2 linked regions of the Methylosinus trichosporium OB3b genome follow. The protein of the gene in region 1 interacts with the protein of each later gene in a pairwise test. Links are inferred from orthologs where the notes say so. Each region holds a gene or a part of one and is shown on either strand. Other genes may lie near its edges.

Region 1 (8,162 bases):
TCGAGGCCCTTCGCGAAGTGCTCCCGACCCGCAGCGACAAGGCGGCGCATTGATCCTCGGACGGCTTCGGCGACGCGCGCGCCGCCGAAGCCGAAGCCGCCCGTGGCCGGCGGCTCGCGTCATCCCGATTCGATAAGAGCTGAAGAGCGAGCGCGAAGACCGCTCTTTTCACCCCGGGCTCGGCGTGATAAGCGGCAGGCTTCACATTTCGTTTCGTCCCGCATGGGCCGGGCGCGCGCCTTATCGCCCCCGAAACCGCCATGCCGAATGTGATCGATCGGCTTTCCCGTCGGGGACGCGGGAGCGCCGGCGCTTTGCTCGCCATCAGAGGTAAACATGAGCCAGACCAGCTTTTTCTCTACTCCGCTCGCCGAATCCGATCCCGAGCTCGCCAAGGCCATCGGTCTCGAGCTCGGCCGGCAGCGCGACGAGATCGAGCTGATCGCCTCCGAGAACATCGTCTCCAAGGCGGTGCTCGAGGCGCAGGGCTCGGTTCTGACCAACAAATACGCCGAAGGCTATCCGGGCAAGCGCTATTATGGCGGCTGCCAGTTCGTCGACATCGCCGAGAATCTGGCGATCGAGCGCGCCAAGCAGCTGTTCGGCTGCGGCTTCGCCAATGTGCAGCCGAATTCCGGCAGCCAGGCCAATCAGTCGGTGTTCCTCGCTCTGGCGACGCCGGGCGACACGTTTCTCGGCCTCGACCTCGCTGCGGGCGGCCATTTGACGCATGGCTCGCCGGTCAACCTCTCCGGCAAATGGTTCAAGCCGGTCCCCTATACGGTGCGCAAGGACGACCAGCGCATCGACATGGAACAGGTCGCGGCGCTCGCCGCCGAGCACAAGCCGAAGCTGATCATCGCCGGCGGCTCGGGCTATTCGCGCATCTGGGACTTCGAGGCCTTCCGCAAGATCGCCGACAGCGTCGGCGCTTATTTCATGGTCGACATGGCGCATTTCGCCGGCCTCGTGGCCGCCGGCCTGCACCCCTCGCCGTTCCCGCATGCGCATATCGTCACCACCACGACACATAAGACGCTGCGCGGCCCGCGCGGCGGCATGGTGCTCACCAATGACGAAGAGATCGCCAAGAAGATCAATTCGGCGGTGTTCCCCGGCCTGCAGGGCGGCCCGTTGATGCATGTGATCGCCGGCAAGGCCGCCGCCTTCGGCGAGGCGCTGAAGCCGGAGTTCAAGGCCTATCAGCAACAGGTGAAGGACAACGCCCAGACGCTGGCGCAGACGCTGGTCGACGCCGGCCTCGCCATCGTCTCCGGCGGCACCGACAATCATCTGATGCTGGTCGATCTGCGTCCGAAGAAGCTGACCGGCAAGGCGGCGGAAGCGGCGCTCGGCCGCGCCCATATCACCTGCAACAAGAACGGCATTCCCTTCGATCCGGAGAAGCCCTTCGTCACCTCCGGCATTCGCCTCGGCTCGCCGGCCGCCACCTCGCGCGGCTTCGGCACGGCGGAGTTCAAGACGGTTGGCGGCTATATCGTCGAGGTGCTGGACGGGCTCGCCGCCAAGGGCGAGGCGGACAACGCCGCGACGGAAGCCGCGGTGAAGGAGAAGGTCCACGCGCTGACGGCGAAATTCCCGATCTATTGATTGGCGCCGACGCCCCTCCCTCTCGATCGAGGGAGGGGCGCCAGAGCGCTTTCTAGAATTCTTTCGTTTGAGCGAATTCTGATCGATCGAACGCTGCCGTTCGAAACTGACGGGCCTCGAGAGCGAGCCTGAAGGCTCGCGGTCCAGGGGCCGCGCTTGGACCGCGAGCCTTCAGGCTCGCTCTTTCAGCCCTGTCGAATCGGCTGAATCACGCCACTCGTCCTGCGGTGGCCTGCCTTCCGAATCCGGCGCCCAGAGCGCGCGCGCCCGAGGCTCGCTTTTTATCCCGCCCGCATCGCGCCTAAACATGAGATTTTCGGCACGACAATTGCGATCGCTTGTTCAAAAGTCCTTTCCGCATGTCGCTTTTGTCGCAAAGCCGGCATGCCTAGCAAAGGAGGAGTAGGCGATATGAGATTGGCGGAGGCTTTCGCGTCGGCGACGCTCGACGATATCAAGGCGGCGCTCGACGGCGGCAAACTGGTCCTGTATTCGACCGGTCGTCCGGTGGGGCCGGATCACGTGATTACCCGCAGCGAGGCGCTCGCGACTTTCACTTTCGCTTCTCCGGCCTTCAACGGCGACGCGCCGTCGTTCGCCGAAGCGACGGTGATCGCGACGGCGATCGGCACGCCCGGCTGGGCGCGCCTGTCGAAGGCGGACGGCACGCCGGTGGCCGATCTTTCGGCCGGCCCGGGCGCGACGGAGATCAAGCTCGCCAGCGTTTCGGCGACCAAGGACTTCCCTGTCACAGTGACCTCGGTCACATTCGGCCCGGCCGAGACGGTCGAATGGGCGAAGACGGAATTCGGTCACGTGTTCCAGACCAATCACGACAATCCGTTCCGCAAGGTTTCGGTGCGCGGCTGATCGCGCTGGTCCGGCGGCGTCGACGACGCCGCCGGATCGACGGCCTCAGGCGGGCCGAGAGCCCTGCCCCATCAAATCCTTCAGCAGCGTGTCGGCGCTCGTTTGCGTAGCGCTGGCGTCTCCGTTCTGAGCTTGCGCGATCAGCGCTTTCAGATCGTCGATGATCGTCGAAGAAGACGATGAGGACGAGGACGAGGCGTCGCTGGTCTCCGCGTCCGTGGACGTTCCCAGAAGCGTCGAGAGTTCGCCGTCGAGGCTCGTCGCAGCCGTCTTCGCGGCGGAAGAGTCGCCCGACTGAGCGGCCTCGAGAAGCGTCGCGAGGTCGGAGACGAAAGACGATTCCGTGGACGACGAATCGGATGTTCCGCTCGACGAGCCGGAACCGCCATCAGTGGGCGGCGGCGGCGGTGCGCTCAACCGGCTCTCGATTTCGGTCGCTGTCGTCTGAGCGCCGGTCATGTCGCCGGATTGCACGGACGAGACGAGCGACTGAAGATCGGTCAGGAAGCCGGATTGCCCGGCCGTGTCGGAGTCGCTCGCGCTGGTCAGATCCTGCAATTGCGTCTTCAAGCTCGTCGCCGCGGCGGACGCCGCTTCCGTATCGCCGGACTGGACCGATTTCAGCAATGTCGCGACCGTCGAAGCGAAGGACGAATCGCTGCTGTCCGTCGTTTGACTGCTCGACGTCGAGGAAGAATCGAGCTGCGCCAGGACGCCCGCCAGCCCATCGGAGGCGGAATTGCGAAAGGAGGCCATGCCCGCCGCATCGGGCGGAGGCCCCGCCGGCTGCGTGGCGCCGGCTGCGCCGGCCGTCTGAGCGGCCTGGGCCGCCGAATCGGCGATGGCTTTTTCGACATCCTTGTCGGTTTTTTGCTGCTGATAGAGCGAGGTTAGCGCGCTCGCGGAGTTGAGGCTAGATATTGTCATTCTGCGTATCCTTCCCGAGGGGGACGACGCAGGAATTTCGTATAGTATCCTTATGCAAACCTTACAAATGCAGATCCTCGGCAGGCGGATACACCGTTCGATTACAATCGCCGTCGTATTTATCTATAGCATATCCAATAATACCGAAACATTTCTGGATTATACATTGCTGGCAACATGAACGCGGCGGCAACGGCTGCGGCCGCATGAAGTCGCAGGCTCGGGTCTCCCCGAACCTGCGACGATCAGGCGTGCTGGGGGCTCAATCGGAAGTGATCACCACCTCCGGATAGAGATCCTTCTCCTCGCGATCGAGGCCGTCTTCCTCGGCGATCTGCACGCCGGCGATGCACACCTCCTCTTGATCTATCACCAGCGCGACCTTCTCGAGCTCCGCGCCGACGCAGGGGCCGTCGTTGCAGACGCCGGTCGGAATGTCGAACTGCGCGCCATGCTTGCCACAGAGCAGGAATCGCTGCGTGGGATCGAAGAAGGATTTCGGCTCGAAGTCGAGCCGGCTATTCTGATGCGGGCAGCGATTCACATAGGCGTAATATTTGCCCTGATGACGTACGATGATGATCGGAAAGGGGACTGTCTTCCCTTCCTCATTGATGCGGGCGAGCACATAGCCGACCGCCCTGCGCTTGGCGACGTCATTGACGTGGCAAACGGCGAAGATTTCGCTGACCTCCATCTCGCTTCCTCTGCTTACAGCCGTTCCAAAGACTGCCTAGGTGCAAGCAATCTCGGCGCCGCGCGCGCTGTGCGCCGGCGCACAGCGGCCGGCCCGCCCGATCCGTAGAACTCTGGTCAGAGACGAAATGACGACGGGCCAGGCCCGCGCGGGACCGGGGGAACATCATGAGCTTTGCAATGACCGAATTCGCGTCCCGGCCTGTTCAGACCGGCTCGGCTGTGCGCATCTCGCTGGCGCTGCTCGCAATGGTGGCTGGTCTTGCAGCGGGCAAGGCGCTCATCGCCCGCGTCGCGACGCCGGCCTTGGCCGAGCCCGCCCCGGCGGTGGCGACGCTGCGCGCGGCGCCGGCCAAGGATGTCTGCCGCGCGGTCGAGGTGGAGATCGACGAAGGCTATGGCGTGCGCGGGCATGTCACCCGCTGGGTCTGCCGCAAGGCGGGCTGAGACGCCTTTACGCTTTGACGAAACGATAGCCGACGCCGGGATCGGTGACGATGAGGCGCGGCGCGGAGGGATCCTCCTCGATCTTGGCCCGCAACTGGCCGATGAAGACGCGCAGATATTGCGTGTCGCCGCCATGCGCCGGCCCCCAGACGGCGGTGAGGATCTGCTTATGCGTCAGCAGCTTGCCCGGATGGCGGGCGAGCGTCGCGAGGAGGTCGTATTCCTTCGGGGTGAGCTTGACCGGCGCGCCGTCGCGGGTCACGGCGCGATTGGCGAGATCGATGCGCAGGCCGAGGCTCTCGACCTCGGCGGCGGCGGGACCGGCGTCGCGCGCGCCATGGCGCAGCGCCGCGCGCAGCCGCGCGAGCAGCTCGCCGATGGAGAACGGCTTTTCGACATAGTCGTCGGCGCCGGCGTCGAGCGCCTCGATCTTCTCCTGCTCGCGGTCGCGCGCAGAGACGATGAGAATCGGAACCTGGGAGAAGGCCCGCGCCTGCGCCAGCACCTCCTTGCCGTCCATATCGGGGAGGCCGAGGTCGAGCAACACCGCGTCGGGCGAAAGGGCGGCGATCGCCCTCAAGGCTTCGCGCCCGCTCGCCGCTTCGATCGTCCGATAGCCGCCGGCGGCGAGCGCCGGCTTCAGCACGCGCAGCAGCTGCGGCTCGTCGTCGACGATGAGGACCCGCGGCGCGTTGGCGAGCGGCGGGGCCTCGGCCTTGTGCTGCTCGGCCATTCCGGCGTCCCCATTCGGCGAGATCGCGGCGCCCGCGTCACATGCCGGGCACGACCGGCTCGCCCGCCTTCTGCCAACCGAGAATGCCGCCGCCGAAATGCGTGCGGACGTCGCGCCGGCCGAGCAGGCGCGCCTGCTCCATCGCATTCACCGAGCGCTTGCCGGAGCGGCAATAGACGACGATCGTCTGGTTCTCCGCAGGCCGCGGAATCTGCGTCGGGTCGAAGCGGGAGAGCGGATTGAACAGCGCGCCTTCGATATGGCCGGAGGCGTATTCATCGGCCTCGCGCACATCGATGAGAATGATCGAGCCGTCGGCGAGGCCGGTCTTCAAATCGTCGAGGCTGATGTCGGTGAACGGGTCGGCCATGGTCGGGGTCCTGAAATGGGCGCTCCCGCCGCCGAGCGATGCCGGCTTGATGCGGGGCGCGGGCGCGTTAGGTGGCAGCGCCTCGGGGGCGCAGTTCCCACCATGTGACACAGGAGCCGGTGGAATGTCCAGGAACGCATCAATGGCGAGCATATGCTCGGCGGCAGCCCTCGCGCTCGTCCTCTCGGCCGCTCCGGCCATGGCCAAAACCGTCATGTTGAGGGGCGACCTCACCGGCGGCGCCGTCAATCCGCCGAGCGGGAGCAAAGCGTCGGGCGAGATCGAGGTCAAGCTCGATCCCGACACCAAGAAGATCACCTGGAAGGGCCACTACCAGGGCCTCCGCAGCGAGGAGACCGCGGCCCATTTCCACGGCCCCGCCGGGCCCGGCCAGAACGCCGCCCCGGTGCTGCCGGTCGACGCCGCGAACGGCAAATTCGAGGGCGAGGCCACGCTCGATGCGAAGCAGGTCGAGCAGCTCGAGAACGGGCGATGGTATTTCAACCTGCACACGGACAAGCATCCCGACGGCGCGCTGCGCGGACAATTGATGCGCGTGCGATGATGTCGCGCGTCGGCGAGAGGCGGCTCAGGCGCCGTCCTTGCCGGCCCGGCCGAGGGATCTGGGCCGCTCCGGCGCGAGACGCGGGGGCGGCTCCTTGCGTTCGGCGGTCTTCGGCGCGGCCGTCTTGGGCACGGAGCCCGTCGGCGTCGGATCGACCTGCGTCCGCTCGAGCCGCGAGAGCCGCGCCTCCAGCCGGTCGAGACGCGCGGCGCCCGCCTCGCGCGCGGCCTCGAGGGCGCGCAGCCGCTCGCCGGGACGCAGCGCCTCGCGCTCATGGCGCAGCGACTCGATCTGCGCGCGCGCCGAACGCACGTCGTCGAGCATTTGCGCGATCTCGCGGCGCCGGCGCAGATCGATCGAGGCGACCTCCGGCTTCCAGGCGAGCGCCTTGGACAAAGTCTCCGCGTCTATGCTCTGGCCCGCCTCGATCGCGTCCTTGACGCCCGTGCGCGAGCCGAGCATATAGCCGGCCGCCGTTCCGAAGGCGATCGAGGCGACGACGAAGACAGCGCGCCGCAGCCCCTGCGGCGAGAAGACCCCGAATGGCTTTGCGGCGATGATCGGCATGGGCGCCTCCACGGCGACCGACGGTCTGTCGATGGTCGCGCCACTGTCGGACCGGCGCGGTTAATGATCGGTTAAGCCGAGAGCTCGGCCGGGCGCGCCGCTGCGGCGATGTGCGCGCGGGCGCTGGAGCGCGAGGGCGCTCGACAGCCGCGCCGAAATTGTCTATCTGAGCCACAACTAGAAGAAAGATAGGGTACATTCCATGTGCTGGAGTGGGGAAGCGTCGACGGTGCTGGCGACGGTGGGCGTCGGCGGAGCAATTTATAGCGCGATCAAGAAAGAGCCCTTGGCGCTCTGGGGCTGCCTGCTCTATTTCTCCAGCATGGAGGCGCTGCAGGCGGTCAGCTATGCGGTGCTGGACCAGTGCGATTCGCCGCTCAATCAGATGATGACATTGTTCGGCTATCTGCACATCACCTTCCAGCCTTTCTTCATCAACGCCGTGGCGCTCTACTTCATGCCGAAGGAGGCCGCCAAGCGCGTCGCGCCGATCGTGTTCGCGGCCTGCTTCATCGGCGCCATCTCCATGCTGGTGCAGCTCTATCCGTTCCAATGGGCCGGACATTGCCAGCCGGGCCGGCCGCTCTGCGGCGAGTTCCTCTGCACCGTCCATGGCGAATGGCATCTGGCTTGGCTGGTGCCGACCAATGGCATCGGCAACAGCATGGCCGACAACGCCTATCTCGGCCGCGGCTATCTCGCCTATCCGCTGCTCGCCTTCCTGACGCCGGCGCTGATCGGCAGCTGGCGCTTCACCCTGTTCTCTTATGTGGCCGGCCCCTTCGCCGCGAGCCTCACCACCTCCAACATCAATGAATGGCCGGCGGTGTGGTGCCTGTTCAGCATCGGCCTCGTGCTCGCGATCATGAAGACACCGCTGCGCCGCCATCTGCATGTCGGCGAGCCCTGGTGGCGCCGTCTCGCCGCTTGGCGCGCCGCGCGGGCCGCCGCCCCTGCCGTCGCCATCGCCGAGCCGGTCCCCGAGCCGGAAAAGACGAGCCCGGCTCCGGCCCTCGAAGCGGCGGTCGACTGACGCCCTCTTCTGATGGGCCCTCATCCGACCTCGCTGCGCGAGGCCACCTTCTCCCGCCTTGCGGGAGAAGGCAGAACGTCTCGGATCCGCTCAATCTTCGGTCGCGTCGGCGACGCCGCCGATGAGATTGGCGGCGAGCAGAAATTCCGCGGTCAGCTCGGGCGCGAGCGGCCGCAGGCCCACGCCGGCGGCGATCGCCTCGTGGCGCGCGCGGCGCAGCCCCACCGCCTCCTCGACCGTGACCGCCGTGAAGCTCAGCGTTTCGCCCGGCCGTTTCTGCGCCAGACGGGCGATGTCGGCGCCGATCACATTGGCGATCTTGGGATAGCCGCCGGTCGGCTGG
Region 2 (8,648 bases), 780 kb from region 1 along the record:
TCCGAGACAAGCCCGACCTTCTACTCGGATCATTCGACGACGATCCGAGAGAGGCAGCTCGATGACGCCGAGACATCGCAAGACAGGTCCCGAGCGCGCGCGCCCGCCCGCCGATTCCGAGGTCTTTCTCGCGACGCTGATGGCGGATGTGCGCGAGGGCTCGCTCGCTGTCGCGACGCATAAGATCGATGCGCGGCGCGATATTGTCGACGCCCATCCGTTCGCCAGCTATCTCGCCGGTCTCATTCGCGTCGCCAAGGGCGAGCACGAGAAGGCGATCGCGCATTTCGGCCGCGCCGTCGCGCTCGCTCCCGATCATGCGCAAGCGCTCTACGGCCGCGCCGTCGCGCTGCAAAAATGCGGCCGCCCAAACGAAGCTCTCGCCGATTACGAGGCCTCGCTGCGGCTCGATCCCGCCAATGCCGAGGGCTGGTTCAATTACGGCGAGGCGCTGATCGCGCTGCGGCGGCATTCGGACGCATGCGACGCCTTAACGCACGCCCTGGCGCTCGCGCCGAGCCACGCCGCCGCGCTCGGCCATCGCGGTCTCGCGCTGCACGCGCTCGGCCGCGACGCCGAGGCGATCGAAGATTACGACCGCGCGCTCGCGCTCGCCGGCGCAGACAAGAACCTACTGCGCAATCGCGCCGTCGCGCTGGTGCGGCTCGCGCGCCATGAGGAGGCCCTCGCCTCCTTCACGCAGGCTTTCGCCATGGACGCGCGCTATCTCGACGCGGCGGACGGCGCCGCGGGCGCTCTGATGGCGCTGCGCCGTTTCGACGAAGCGGGCGCGCTCTGCGACCATGTGCTCTCCTTCGCGCCGCAACATGCGCCGGCGCTGCTGACCAAGGGCAATGCGCTGCATGAATTGAAGCGCTTCGAGGAAGCGCTCGCCGTCTTCGACGCGGCGCTCGCGCAGGCGCCGGACGATGTGCGGCTCGCCACCAATCGCGGCATGGCGCTGTTCGAGCTCGGCCGCTTCGACGAGGCGCACGCCGCGGCGCTCGACGCTATCGCCCTCGACGCGGGCTTTGCGCTCGCCTGGCGCTGCCGAGGAATGATCGAGCTGCGCCGCGCCGAGCTCGACGAAGCGCTCGCCTCCTTCGATATGGCGCTGCGCCTCGTCGGCGCGGACGCCGATGTCTACGTCGGCCGCGCCATCGTACTGAAGGAGCTCGCCCGCTATGACGAGGCGCTCACCGATTTCGACCGCGCCCTCTCCATCGATCCGCGCAATGCGGAAGCCAAGGCCAACAAGGGCTCGCTGCTGCTGCTGCTCGGCCAGTTCGAGGAAGGCTTGGAGCTGTTCGAGCACCGCTGGGTGCAGGGCGACCGGCCCAAGGCCGAGATCTCCTATCGCTGGCCGGAATGGCGCGGCGAGCCGCTCGCGGGCAAATCCATCATCGTGCTCGATGAGGCGGGCCTCGGCGACGCGCTGCAATTCTGCCGCTACGCGCCATTGCTCGTCAAGGCCGGCGCGCGCGCGACCTATCATTGCCGCCCTTCTCTGGCGCGCGTGATGCGCGGTCTCGGCGCCGATGTCGAGATCGTCACGGCGCCGCCGCCCGGCGCCGACTATGATTATTGCGTCACCATCTGCAGCCTGCCGCGCGCCTTCGCGACGCGCGTCGACACGATAACCGGCAACGCTTATCTTCACGCCGAACCGGAACGCATCGCCCATTGGCGCGCGCGCTTGGGCGAAGGATTCAAGGTCGGAATCGCCTGGCATGGCAGCTCGCATTCGCGCTCCGACCATACGCGCGCGGCGCCGCTCGCCGCCTTCGCGCCGCTCGGCCGCATCGACGGCGTGCGGCTCGTCAGCCTGCAGAAGAACTTCGGCGCCGAACAATTACGGAGCGCGCCGACCGGCATGCGCATCGAATCGCTCGGCGCGGATTTCGACGCCGGCGCCGACGCCTTCGTCGACGCCGCCGCGGTGATCGCAAATCTCGACCTCGTCGTCACCATCGACACGTCCATCGCCCATCTCGCCGGCGCGCTCGGCAGACCAGTGTGGATCGCCATCAAGCATTCGCCCGAATGGCGCTGGATGCTGGAGCGCGAGGCGACGCCCTGGTACGACAGCGCGCGGCTGTTCCGCCAAAAAGCGCGCGGCGATTGGGACGAGGTTTTTGCGCGCATGGCGCACGAATTGGAGCGGCTCGCCCATGCGCCGCAGGCGGCGCCGGTGATGACGCCCTGCTCGATCGGCGACCTCATCGACCGCATCACCATTCTCGAGATCAAATCCGCGAAGATCGCCGACGCCGCCAAGCGCGCCAATGTCGCGCGCGAGCTCTCGCTGCTCGCCGACCAGCGCGACGCGCGCGGGCTTCGCGGCGGCGCGCTGGAAGCGCTGACGCGCGAATTGAAGGACACCAATCTCGCGCTGTGGGAGATCGAGGACCGCATTCGCAATTGCGAGAAGCGGCAGGATTTCGGCGCCGAGTTCATCGCGCTGGCGCGCAGCGTCTATCACCGCAACGATCATCGCGCCTTGTTGAAGCGCCGCGTCAACGACCTCTGCGGCTCGGCGATCGTCGAGGAGAAGTCCTACGACGAGACGCAGCCGTGACGAAGCAATGAAGGGCGCTCCGCCTCTAAATCCCGCTCGACCGCGACGAGAACTCGAACTCCTCCACCATCATCGGCGGCGCGCTGATCGCCGCGTCGCCGCCCATGTCGGTGGAGACGCGCACGCTCGGGCCGATCGCGGCGACGCGCGAGAAGATGTGCACGAGGCTCTCGTTGAAACGCATGTTGCGCGCCGGCGCGACGATGCGGCCATTCTCGATCAAAAAATTGCCGTCGCGCGTCAGCCCGGTGAGCAGCAGGCTGCGCGGATCGAGCATGTTCGTGTACCAGAAGCGCGTCACCAGCACGCCGCGGCGCGTCCCGGCGATCATCTCGTCGAGGCTCGTCGTTCCGCCTTCGAGCGTGAAGCTGCGCGCCGCGGGCGCAGCCTCGCGCCCGGTCTTCTGCGCCCAGAAGCGCGAGCGCTTCAGCTCGCGCAGCACGCCCTTCTCGATCCAGCGGCGCGGCTGCTGCGCGAGCCCTTCGTCGCCGAAGGCGGCTTCCGGCGCGATCGCATCCTGCGGGCCGGAGCGCAGCGTGATCGCCTCGTCGAACAGCTTCTCGCCGATGCGCGAGCCGCCGGGCGCGGAAAAAAAGCTGCGGCCTTCGTCAGCGGCGCGGGCGTCCATCATCCACAACAGCCAGCGCGCCAGCTCGCCGACCGCGAAAGGCTCGAGGATCACCGTATATTTCCCGGGCTCGAGATCGACCGGCTCCGCCGTCTGCGCGGCCTTCTCCGCGGCGCGGCGGCCGATCGCGGCGGCGTCGAGCGCGCTCGCCGCGAAAGCCCGCCCGCCGGCCCAGCCGGACCAGAGATCGTCCATCGTGCGCGCCGTCGTCGCAAGGTCGACGGAGGTCGTCGCGTCATAAGCGAAGAGGCCGTTGCTCGTCGCCATCGCCTCGAAGCGGCGGCCAGAGCCGGCGAAGCCGAACATGTTCACGCCGCGCGCGCGCCCTTCGGCGATGATGCGCCCGGCGGCTTCGGCGAGATCGCCGAGCCCCAGCGCCGCCGTCGCCTCGTCGTAGCGGGCGCCGGCGAGATAATTCTGCGGGCCGAGCGGGGCCATGAATTCCGGGTCCTCCGGCATCATCCGCGCGATTTCCTCGGAATGCGCCAGCGCCCGCAGGAGCGCTTCGCGCTCGAGGCCGCCGATCGAGACCGAGCCCGAGCGCGCGCCGATATGGGAGGTGACGCGCAGCTGCGCCCGCGCCGTCGCCACATTGGTGGTCGCGCCGCCGCCGGCGAAGCGCAGGCTATGCTTTTCCGAACCCTCGACGAAGATCGTGCAGGAATCGGCCCTCGAGCGGCCGATCAGGCTTTCGGTGAGGGATTTGACATCGTCACGGGTCAGGAACATGGCTCGGCTCTGGTCTTCGGCTCGGCGACTGGCCGACGCGCCCCGATCGTCGCATAGCACGCCGATGCGGCGAGTCGAGAGCAGCGCCGGTCGTCCGCCCTCACGCCCCGCCGCGCGGCTCGGCCGCGGGAAAGCGCATCAGCATGCGCGTTCCCCGACGCCGCGCCGCCGGGCTCTGTGCGACGATCGCGCCGCCCATCGCCTCGACGAGGCCGCGGCAGATCGACAGGCCGAGGCCGGTGCCGGCCTTGCGGCCGTCGACGCGGCCGCCGCGGTAGAATTTCTCGAAGATGCGCTCCAAATCCTGCGGCTTCACGCCGGGCCCCTCGTCGGTCACCGAGAGCGCCAGCTCGCCGCCCTCGCGCCGCGCATAGACGGCGGCCGAGCCGCCGCCATATTTCTGCGCATTGTCGAGCAGGTTGAACAGAACCTGCCCCAAGAGATGGGCGTCGCCGCGAATGGGCGGAAGATCGCGCGCGAGGCTCGCCGTGACGGTGAGCCGGGGGAGCTCTTTGCGAGCGCGCTCCAAGGCGCCGCGCACGACATCGCCGATGTCGACGAGCTCGCGGCGCGGCGCGAGCGCGCCCGATTCGATGCGCGACATGTCGAGCAGATTGACGACGAAGCGCGACAGCCGCCCCGCCTCCTCCTCGATCGAGGCGAGAAGATCGGCGCGCTCCTCCGCGGTCATCTTCTCGCCGAGCTGGCGCAGGCTGGTGACGGCGCCGATGATGGCGGCGAGCGGCGTGCGCAGATCATGCGAGAGCGACGACAGCAGCGTCGTGCGCAGCCGCTCATTCTCCTCGAGCGCCGCGGCGCGCACCGATTCGCCGACCAGCAGCGAGCGGTCGACGGCCACCGCCGTCTGCTCGAGAATAGCGGTCAGCATGCGCTCGGTCTGCGCCGAGAGCGGCTCGGAGGGATCGCGCGGCTCGATTCCGGCGACGGCGACGACGCCGCGGGTCGTCATCAGCGGATGGAACTGGAATCGCACCCTGGGCAGAGTGTCGGTGCGCCAGCCGGCCGGCTCCGCCTTGTCGCGCGCCCAGCGCGCCGCGCCCGCCTCGCCGGCGTCGAGCTCGTCGACGGGCGGCCAGGCGGCGGCAATGCGCAGATCGGCGTCGCCCGGCACGAGCAGCACGACGCTCTTGGCCTCCAGCGCCTTCTGCGCGTGATTGGCGGCCGCCCACAGCACATCGTCGAGATTGGCGGCGCTCGCCAGCTTGCGCGAGAGATCGAACAAGGATTGCGCCGCCTCGGCGCGCGCGCGCATCGCCTCCGAGCGCGAGCGCGCCCGGCCGGCGAGCGTCCCCGTCACCATGGCGATGGAGAGAAAGACGAGCAGCGACAGGAACTCGCGCGGCTCGCTGATCGAAATGTCGTAGCGCGGCTCGACGAACAGAAAATCGAGCGCGAGAAACGAGAAGATCGACGCCGCCGTCGCCGAGGCGACGCCGAAGCCGAGCGCGCAGGCGACGACGGAGGCGAGAAAGATCAGCGATGGATCGGGAAGCGCCAGCCAGCGCTCCGCCAGCGCGGCGACGCCAGCCGCGACTGCAGAGGAGAGCAGCGCCGCCGCGACGCCGAGCCAGAACCGCCGATGCGGCGGCGCGACGCGGCGCATCGGCTCGGCCGGCGCGCCGCCATCGGTGATGATCTGCACGGCGATGTCGGTGGAGCGCCGCACCAGCTCCTCGGTCAGCGATTTGCGCGCGAGCCGTGCGAACCAGCCGGCGCGCGAACGGCCGACGACGATCTGGGTGATGTTCTCGCGCCGGGCGACGCGCAGCGTCTCGGCTGCGAGGTCCTGGCCGGAGACGCGCAGGGCCTCGCCGCCGAGGCGTTCGGCGAGCCGCAGCGCCTCGTCGACGCGGCGGCCCTCGGCCGGATCCTGCTCCTCGCCGGGGCGCTCGACATGCAGCGCCAGCCAGGGCGCGTTGAGCGCCGTCGCCGCGCGCGCGCCGGCGCGCACGACGCGCTCGCAGAGGCGATCGGCGCCGACGCAGACGAGCAGCCGCTCCGATGTCGCCCAGGGGCCCTCGATCGCGCTCTGGCGCAGATAATCGACCATCTGGTCGTCGACGCGATCGGCGGTGCGGCGCAGCGCCAATTCGCGCAGGGCGGTGAGATTGCGCGGGGTGAAGAAATTGCGGATGGCGCGCTCGGCCATCTGCGGCACATAAACCTTGCCCTCTTTGAGCCGCTGCAGCAGCTCGTCGGGCGTGATGTCGACGAGAATGACGTCGTCGGCGTTCTGCAGCACGAGATCGGGCACGGTCTCGCGCACCGCGACGCCGGTGACGCGCGAGACGATATCGGCGAGCCCTTCGAGATGCTGGATGTTGAGCGTCGTCCAGACATCGATCTCAGCCTCGAGCAGCTCCTCGACGTCCTGCCAACGCTTAGGGTGGCGACAGTCGGGCGCATTGGTGTGGGCGAGCTCGTCGACGAGGATGATGCGCGGCTTGCGCGCGAGCGCCGCATCCACGTCGAATTCCTCGAGCGCGCGGCCTCGATAGTCGATTTTGCGCCGCGGCAGGCTCTCGAGACCGTCGAGCAGCGCCAGCGTCTCGGCGCGGCCATGCGTCTCGGCGACGCCGACGACGATGTCGCAGCCGTCGGCCTTCGCCGCCTTCGCCCGCGCCAGCATCGCATAGGTCTTGCCGACGCCGGGCGCGGCGCCGAGGAACACGCGCAGCTTGCCGCGCTTCTCCTGCTCCGCCAGAGCCAGCAGCGCGTCCGGGTCCGGGCGCCGCTCGGAGCCGTCCGCCGTTTCCGCCATGCGTCGCTCCCTGCCGCCATCGCGCCGCCTCCGGCTTCTCCATCTGGGCGCCGTCGTCGAGCGGGACCATATTGCATGAAAGGCCCGAGTGAGCGAGGCGGTGGGCAGTCGGACACTGGCGTCACCTGATGATAACATTATTCAACAACAGCGATCCTGATACGAGCCAACGGAAGCCAGGGCCGTCATTGCGAGCGAAGCGAAGCAATCTAGAGCCACGGGGCGGCCCGCTGTCGCTTCGTCGCTGCGCTCCTTGCAATCGTCGCGGCTTCACATGACGCCGTAGAACGCCTACTCCCCACCGGAACGAGGCCGCCATGACCATCGCCGATCCACCCGCCGACGCCTCCGCCCTGGTCCTGTTCTCGGGCGGGCAGGATTCGGCCACCTGCCTCGCCTTCGCGCTGTCGCGCTTTGCCCGCGTCGAGACCATCGGCTTCGATTACGGCCAGCGCCATCGCGTCGAGCTCGACCAGCGCGCGGTTCTGCGCGCGGGGATGGCTTCGCTGTCGCCGCTGTGGGCGGAGCGGCTCGGCGAGGATCACACGGTCTCGATCGAGGCGCTCGGCGCCCTATCGGAGACCGCGCTGACGCGGGAGGCCGCCATCGCCTTCGATTCGACCGGCCTGCCCAATACCTTCGTGCCCGGCCGCAATATTCTGTTCCTCACCTTCGCCGCGGCCCTCGCCTATCGGCGCGGGATCGGCGATCTCGTCGGCGGCATGTGCGAGACCGATTATTCCGGCTATCCCGATTGCCGCGACGCCACGATCCGCGCCGTCGAAACGGCGCTGCGCCTCGGCATGGACCGGCCGCTGACCATCCACACCCCTTTGATGTGGATCGACAAGGCCGCCACTTGGCGGCTCGCGCGGGAGCTGGGCGGCGAGGCGCTGGTCTCGCTCATCGTCGAGGAGAGCCACACTTGTTACCTCGGTGAACGCGGCAAACGCTTCGACTGGGGCCATGGCTGCGGCGAATGCCCCGCCTGCCGGCTACGCGCCGCCGGCTGGGAGAATTTTCGCGCCGGCTGAGCGCCCCTCATTCCGGGGCTTCTTCGATCGGCCGGAACGGTCGCGCCAGCCGGCCCGACGCCAGCAGGCGCTCGAACAGGCGCAGCCCGGCGGGCTCATTGCCATTGGGATGGACGAGCACGATCGAGCCCGGCCGCGGCGGCGGCGACAGCACCAGCCAGGCGTCGGCGCCGAGCGCGATCAAATGGCGCCGCCGCAGCGCCTCGAGGAGGCCGGCATCGGCGATGAGGCCCGGAAATCGGAAGAACACCGAGGGCGTCGCGCCCTTCTCGATCAACAGCCGCTCGGTCGCAAAAACCTCTGCGTCGAGATCGCTTCCCGGCCGCATCAGATAATTGCGCGTCTCCGCGAGGCCGCGAACATAGGGATGGGAGTAGGAGTGGTCGACGAAGGAGACGGCGAGCGCGCCGCTCTTCGCCTTCTCCATCAGCCAATCGAAATCCTCGCCATGGCCGGCGAGCCAGCGTCCCGAGATCGAAAGGGCGATCGGCGCGCCCGGCGCGGCCGCGGCGAGACGCTCGAGGAAGCCGCGGTCGAGCGGCCTGTGGCTCGGGCAGAGATCGCCGGTGAGGAAGGAGCCGCCGCCCGCGCCATGGGCGAGCCCGGCGTTGGCCGAGACGCTGCGCCCGTCGGCGAAGCCCGCGGCCGCCCCCTGCGGCCTCAGCGCGCGCAAAAACCGCGTCGACGCCTGCGCCGCTTCATCGGTCTCCGCGCAGCGCCAATCGGCGGCCGGCGCGACGGCCGTGGCCAGCGTCTCGGAGTCGACGGTCAAAAGGGCGTCGGCGCCGTCGAGGCGCATGCGTCGGATGGCGAGGCGCGACGCCCCGGCCGCGTCGCGGCACGCGAGAAAGACCGGCCGATAGTCCGCGACCCGGCGCGACGCCGCGTCGGCGTCGC

The links.
Region 2: the proteins of CQW49_RS06400 (region 1) and CQW49_RS10150 interact in binary tests that used the Escherichia coli proteins (3 or more experiments, as listed by UniProt). The link is inferred for Methylosinus trichosporium OB3b from one-to-one orthologs.

The regions. Positions count from the first base shown.
Region 1 is NZ_CP023737.1:1,340,897-1,349,058, forward strand. The notes cover bases 3,422-6,205. They hold CQW49_RS06400 (response regulator transcription factor), read right to left. Parts: upstream 5,285-6,205; coding sequence 4,559-5,284; downstream 3,422-4,558. Other genes in these bases: CQW49_RS06390 (Rieske (2Fe-2S) protein), read right to left, coding at 3,671-4,105; CQW49_RS06395 (hypothetical protein), read left to right, coding at 4,285-4,551; CQW49_RS06405 (rhodanese-like domain-containing protein), read right to left, coding at 5,322-5,654; CQW49_RS06410 (CHRD domain-containing protein), read left to right, coding at 5,797-6,205. Outside these bases: CQW49_RS06370 (hypothetical protein), read left to right, coding at 1-53; glyA (serine hydroxymethyltransferase), read left to right, coding at 337-1,611; CQW49_RS06380 (hypothetical protein), read left to right, coding at 2,023-2,481; CQW49_RS06385 (hypothetical protein), read right to left, coding at 2,527-3,408; more of CQW49_RS06410, read left to right, coding at 6,206-6,219; CQW49_RS06415 (hypothetical protein), read right to left, coding at 6,244-6,786; CQW49_RS06420 (DUF5765 domain-containing protein), read left to right, coding at 6,989-7,819; CQW49_RS06425 (5-oxoprolinase subunit C family protein), read right to left, coding at 7,910-8,162. UniProt on the Escherichia coli protein: Member of the two-component regulatory system KdpD/KdpE involved in the regulation of the kdp operon.
Region 2 is NZ_CP023737.1:2,116,207-2,124,854, forward strand. Bases 3,836-7,105 are described here. They hold CQW49_RS10150 (sensor histidine kinase), read right to left. Parts: upstream 6,718-7,105; coding sequence 4,036-6,717; downstream 3,836-4,035. Other genes in these bases: CQW49_RS10145 (TldD/PmbA family protein), read right to left, coding at 3,836-3,935; queC (7-cyano-7-deazaguanine synthase QueC), read left to right, coding at 7,035-7,105. Also shown: CQW49_RS10140 (DUF6165 family protein), read left to right, coding at 62-2,578; more of CQW49_RS10145, read right to left, coding at 2,604-3,835; more of queC, read left to right, coding at 7,106-7,751; CQW49_RS10160 (polysaccharide deacetylase family protein), read right to left, coding at 7,759-8,648. UniProt on the Escherichia coli protein: Member of the two-component regulatory system KdpD/KdpE involved in the regulation of the kdp operon. KdpD may function as a membrane-associated protein kinase that phosphorylates KdpE in response to environmental signals.